2 regions of the Thalassotalea agariperforans genome follow, and region 2 is predicted to be linked to the other one. Evidence: predicted binding sites of a transcription regulator. Region 2 holds the regulator's gene; the other holds the start of a gene.

Region 1 (3,400 bases), 350 kb from region 2:
ATACGAGTACTGAAGGTGTAAAAATTGTTAACCCTGATTATTTAGTGACTTGGGATATTCATCAAACCCAAGAAAAAAATTCTGTTGATGACGGACAGCAGCAATGGTGGGAATGGCTACCAAGAACGGTTGAGCCACAAGTAGGTTAAATTTTACAGTTTCAATTTATCTGCCATACTTTGTTTTAACCTTTCGTATCTATACATGGAGTTGTATATGCGACTTATTTCATTACTTATCTTAGTGTTAACTTGCTCTTTTTCTACGCGAGCATCAGAGCCAGTTCGTATTATTTCGGTCAATGAACCGCCAGCTAACTTTATTAATAAAGCGGGTTATCCTGATGGCCTTGTTGTAGATATTGTTCAAGCTTTACAAAACATTGTTGGTAATGAAAGTACAATAGAATTTACTCCGGAAGCTCGGGCGTTAAATATTATGGACAGCCAGGCTAATGTTTTATTTTTCAGTATTTCACGCACTCAATTTAGAGAAGACAAATATCATTGGGTAGGAAAAGTTTTTAGCAAAAATTGGCAAGTGTTTACCAAGAATGATTCTGGCTTGGTAGCTAGCTCATTACAAGATTTAGCTAACATTAATGCCATCGGCGTTGTTAGAGGTGATGTTCGTGAAGAATGGCTGGTCAATAGAAAATTTACTAATCTATATTCAGTAACTCAACATGATCAAAATGTGCAACTATTACTTTGGGGCAGGCTGCCTGCAATTGTTTATGAACAACAAGGGCTAACTTATTCATGTGAGCAGTTGTTAATAGATTGTGGGCAGTTCAAAGCTATTTATACCTTACATCAATCTGATGTTTATTTAGTGATGTCGAAAAAAACACCACAAGCAACCTTATTAAAATGGCAGCAAGCCTATCAAAAGTTATTATCATCTGGTGAAGTTGCTGCTATTTCTCAAAAATGGCATCAGCATTTATTAAATAACTTGAACATTGTCAGTAAACAAGAGGGCGATTTCCTGACCTTTTAATGAGCTGTATTATTTCCCATTTATACCTCACGAGAATTGAAGCTTTACCTTCTTAATTTCGTTATATGGTGAGTAGACAGTATTGGTAAATTAATATTGCTAAAGTGAAATAATTTAATTTGTCAGCCGTGGCTTTTATCCCTACAGTTAAAGGCTCAGATCACATCAATTTATTTTTACGTCAGGGTTATTAGTTTTTTCAGGTTTAAATTTTTTCGAGTTAAATAAACGGCTGGAAACATAATCAGCAATGATTAACCACCTCTAATACTAAGAGACCATTTTACTTAGGTGTAAGGTGTGCAATCCCTTTACTGGTGCGTAAAGTTATCATTTTATTTGCTGCGCACACCTCTGGTGCGATAACTTCTCCTCTCTAGTGCAAAAGCTCAGTTGTTATAAGGGTATTGATAATTATCTTATTGAAAAATAAAGGTAATATCATTTGGCACTGTGCTTGCAATATTCTTGGCATTACCTAGTTCCGCTATTAAAGCGGTATTTTAAAGAAGTAGGATGCAAGATATGAGCACTAGTGCACAACCCCAAAAAATCGTCGTAGTTGGTAACGGCATGGTTGGTCATCACTTTGTTGATGAGATGGCTAAACATGAAGGTTATGAAGTTACAGTTTTATCAGCTGAAGATCGTTTAGCTTATGATCGTGTTCATTTATCTGAATATTTCGCGGGTAAAACTGCGGAAGATTTAGCGATGACAACACCGGCTTATTACGATGAAATTGGAGTGAAGTTTTTCACTAATGCCAAAGTAACTAACATTGATAAAGCTGGCAAAACAGTAACAACAGAAGCGGGTGATACTTTCGCTTATGATAAGTTAGTAATGGCAACGGGTTCTTACCCATTTGTTCCGCCTATTCCAGGTAAAGAACGTGACCATTGTTTAGTGTATCGTACTATTCAAGATCTTGAAGATATTCAAGCATCAGCTAAAGCCGGTAAGGTTGGTGTTGTTGTTGGTGGTGGTCTTTTAGGTTTAGAAGCGGCTAATGCTTTAAAAGAATTAGGCTTAGAAACACATGTTGTTGAGTTTGCCCCACAATTAATGGGTGTACAATTAGACCAAGATGGCGGAGCTTTACTTCGTTCAATGATCGAAGGTATTGGCGTACAAGTACATACTCAAAAAGCAACTAGCGAAATTGTTGACGGTGAAAGCTGTGTTCACCGTATGAATTTTGCTGATGGTTCGCATTTAGAAACCGATCTTATTTTATTTTCAGCGGGTATTCGTCCGTACGATAACTTAGCGCGTGAATTTGATTTAAGTGTTGGTGAGCGTGGCGGTATTGTGGTTGATAACAACTGTAAAACCTCTGACGAAAACATTTATGCTATTGGTGAATGTGCCCTTTGGAATAACTTTATTTTTGGTTTAGTAGCACCAGGTTACACCATGGCCAAAGTTGTTGCTGATAACATTATTGGCGGTGTACAACAATTTACCGGTGCTGACATGAGTACCAAGTTAAAATTAATGGGTATGGATGTGGGTTCAATTGGTGATGCTCATGGTCGTACTGAAGGTTGTAAGAGTTATGTTTATTCAAACCAACCTGATCAAATTTATAAAAAGATTGTTGTTAGTGCTGACGGTAAAGAATTATTAGGCGCGGTATTAGTGGGTGACACTAGTGAGTACGACTCACTGTTACAGTATGCTTTAAATGGCATTGAGTTACCTGAAAATCCAGACGGGTTAATTTTACCAAGTGCTGGTGAAAAACCTACATTAGGTGTTGATGCTTTACCTGATTCAGCCACTATTTGTTCATGTTTAAACGTTACTAAAGGTGACATTATCAACGCGATTGATTGTGGCGCTGTTGATGTTGGTGAAGTTAAATCATCAACTAAAGCAGCAACCGGTTGTGGTGGTTGTGCAGCGTTATTGAAAAAAGTAACTGACCATGAATTAGAAAAACGTGGTGTTGAAATTAGCACCGATATTTGTGAGCATTTTGCTTATAGCCGCACCGAGTTATTCCATATTGTACAGGCTGAACAAATTAAAACGTTTGATGAGTTATTATCTCGTCATGGTAAAGGTTTAGGTTGTGAAATTTGTAAACCAGCAGCAGCGTCAATTTTAGCGTCTGTTTGGAATGACTACATCTTAAAACCTGATCATGTTTCGCTACAAGACACCAACGACATTTACTTAGGTAACATGCAAAAAGATGGCACTTACTCAATTGTTCCGCGTGTGCCAGGTGGTGAAATTACCCCTGATAAGCTGATTGTTTTAGGACAAGTAGCTCAAGAATATAACTTATATACCAAAATTACCGGTGGCCAACGTATCGATTTATTTGGTGCGCGTGTTGATCAATTACCGGCCATTTGGAAGCGTTTAATTGATGCGGGTATGGAAA
Region 2 (3,400 bases):
TTAAACAAGGACAAATTGTTGGTTTATTAGGACCTAACGGTGCTGGTAAAACTACCTCGTTTTATATGATCGTTGGCCTAGTTGCGAATGACAGCGGATCGATTATGCTTAACGGTGAAGATATGACATTCGAGCCAATGCATGTCCGTGCTCGTAAAGGGTTAGGTTATTTACCGCAAGAAGCATCAATTTTTAGAAAGTTAACCGTTTATCAAAATATCATGGCGATATTAGAAACGCGTAAAGAGCTTAATGCCATAGCCCGTGAAGAAAAGTTAGAAAGTTTAATAGAAGAATTTAACATTGGCCATATTCGCGACAACCTTGGCATGAGTTTATCGGGTGGTGAGCGCCGCAGAGTTGAAATAGCACGTGCTCTTGCCGCTGATCCACAATATATTTTACTCGATGAACCCTTCGCAGGGGTTGACCCAATTTCAGTAGGTGATATAAAGAAAATTATTATTCATTTAAAAAATCGTGGTATTGGTGTATTAATTACCGACCACAATGTTAGAGAAACCCTTGATGTTTGTGAACTAGCCTACATTGTTAGTCATGGTGAATTAATCGCTCAAGGCAGTGCCGATGAAATACTTGCAAATCAGCATGTAAGAGATGTATACCTTGGTGAGCAATTCACGCTATAGTTAAAACAACGTAAAAGATAATCGTAATTTTCCGTATGAGTGTTTAAACAACACAATACAATGTACAACAAGGATAATGACAAGCTAAATGCGCCCATCACTGCAGCTCCGTATAGGACAACAGTTAACGATGACACCCCAATTACAGCAAGCGATACGTTTGTTGCAATTGTCGACGTTAGATTTACAACAAGAAATTCAAGAAGCGTTAGATAGCAATCCACTTCTTGAAGTTGATGAAACACCTCAAACTAACCAAGAAGATGTTCCTGATCGGTTAGAAGAGGCTTTTTCTGCATCGGTAACTGAGAAACCACAACTTGATGGTAGTGAAGATGCAACACCGTCATCTGACGAGTTAAGCACCACGGATGCCATGGAGAAAAATGACATTCCTGAAGAACTGAGTATGGATACAACTTGGGATGACAATTATACTGCTGGCTCAGCAAGCAGTAGCAGCGGAACCTTGTCTGAAGATTATACTTACCAAGGTGAAACTACCGACTCCATACAAGATCATTTAAGATGGCAAATGGAATTAACGCCTTTTTCTGATACCGACCGTACCATAGCCATGGCGATTATCGATGGTATTGATGACGCCGGTTACCTCACCATAACCGCGGAAGACATTTTAGAAAGCCTAGGCGATGATGAAGTTGAATTAGACGAAGTTGAAGCCGTATTAAAACGGATTAATATGTTCGACCCCATTGGTGTTGGCGCACGTTCAATTGCAGAATGTTTGCTCATTCAACTTAACCAATTTGACAAAAGTACGCCTTATTTAGAAGAAACCAAAAAAATAATTGCAAATCATATCGATTTATTAGGCAATCGCGACTATCGTCAATTAATGAGAAAGACGCGTTTAAAAGAGCCACAATTAAAAGAAGTCATGCAACTTATCCAGTCTCTCGATCCAAGACCGGGTGATAGCGTCATTAAAAGCGATGACCAATACGTTATTCCTGATGTTTCAGTTGAAAAGAAAAATGGTCGTTGGGTTGTGGAATTAAATCCTGATTCAGCACCGCGTTTATCAATAAACCAACAATATGCGGCGATGACTAAAACCATGAAGTCATCCGATGATAGCCAATTTATGCGTTCTAATTTACAAGAAGCAAAGTGGTTTATTAAAAGTTTAGAAAGTAGAAATGATACTTTATTAAAAGTATCCAATTGCATAGTTCAACGCCAACAAGGCTTTTTTGAACATGGTCCTGAAGCGATGAGACCAATGGTGTTAAATGATATCGCTGAAGCCGTAGAAATGCATGAATCAACGATATCACGGGTGACAACCCAAAAGTATATGCATACCCCACGAGGAATATTTGAATTAAAATATTTCTTTTCAAGTCATGTTAGTACCGAAAATGGAGGAGAGTGTTCATCAACCGCTATTAGAGCGTTAATTAAAAAATTAGTGTCTGCTGAAACGCCATCAAAACCATTGAGTGACAGCAAAATGGCTGAATTATTGGCTGATCAAGGCATTAATGTAGCCCGACGGACAATAGCTAAATATCGTGAATCATTAGCTATACCACCGTCTAATCAACGAAAAAGTTTACTTTAGTTACTAAAAGGATACAGCTTATGCAAATCAATCTTTCTGGACACCATGTAGAAATTACCGATTCATTACGCGATTTTGTTAATACTAAATTTGCAAAGCTAGAGCGACATTTTGATCACATTAATAATGTTTATGTGGTACTTAATGTTGAAAAAATAAACCAAATAGCGGAAGCAACACTGCACTTAAATGGTGGTGAAATTCATGCTAAGGCCGACAATCAAGATATGTATACCGCCATTGATGCCTTAATTGACAAATTAGATCGTCAAGTACTAAAACACAAAGAAAAGCTAAAACAACATTAACCTATGAAGTTACAAGATATTTTAACACTGGACTGCACTTTATGTGCAGTACCAGCTACCAGTAAAAAAAGAATTTTTGATACCATTTGTCAAACGGCCTCCAGTCACATTACAGAATTAAGCCAACATGAATTGCTCGAAAGTTTAATGAACCGAGAACAAATGGGTAGCACCGGTATTGGTAATGGTATAGCGATCCCCCACGGTCGATTAAGCGAAACTAATCAAGTAGTCGCAGTATTATTAACCACTCAAGAACCAATTGGTTTTGATGCTATTGATAATCGCCCTGTTGATATTTTTGTTGCGTTATTTGTTCCTGAAAGTGCTTGCCAAGAACACTTAAGCACCTTACAAAGTATTGCGCAATTATTCAGTGATAAACAAACCATTAAAAACGTTAGAAAATGCCAAAATAACGACCAGTTATTTCAAATTATTCAAGAAGCGAGCTAAACATTTATGAAGCTGTTAATTGTTAGCGGACGCTCAGGCTCGGGTAAATCAGTCGCCTTAAGAGTACTTGAAGATTTAGGTTATTATTGTGTTGATAATATTCCCGTAAATTTGTTACCCGCACTAACCCACACGGTTATTAATGACAGTAAAAAAGTGGCAGTTAGTTTAGATGTTCGTAACTTACCAGCTGATCCTAATGACATTCCTGAAATCATCAACTATTTACCTAATAGTGTTGAATTAAGTATTTTATATTTAGATGCTAGCGACTCTGATCTGATCCGACGTTTTAGTGAAACACGCCGCTTACATCCATTAATTAAACATAACATTGCACTTGATCAAGCGATTTCATTAGAAAAAAAATTACTTGAGCCAATATCCACCCGCGCTAA

Evidence for each region. Region 2 encodes sigma-54, which starts transcription at its own class of promoters, with help from an activator protein. Its sites were predicted from a motif close to GTTGGCACGNNNNTNGNNT; they were not measured.
Region 1: a site for sigma-54 is predicted at 1,447-1,465, ahead of nirB (nitrite reductase large subunit NirB). Genes of this name have one in related genera too.

The regions. Positions count from the first base shown of each region.
Region 1 is NZ_JBQMWH010000001.1:491,190-494,589, forward strand. It holds gene ACSLUO_RS02195 (hypothetical protein) at 1-149, shown strand, start outside; gene ACSLUO_RS02200 (substrate-binding periplasmic protein) at 217-1,002, shown strand; gene nirB (nitrite reductase large subunit NirB) at 1,528-3,400, shown strand, end outside.
Region 2 is NZ_JBQMWH010000001.1:143,842-147,241, reverse strand. It holds gene lptB (LPS export ABC transporter ATP-binding protein) at 1-650, shown strand, start outside; gene ACSLUO_RS00770 (RNA polymerase factor sigma-54) at 739-2,238, shown strand; gene hpf (ribosome hibernation promoting factor) at 2,259-2,546, shown strand; gene ptsN (PTS IIA-like nitrogen regulatory protein PtsN) at 2,550-3,002, shown strand; gene rapZ (RNase adapter RapZ) at 3,009-3,400, shown strand, end outside.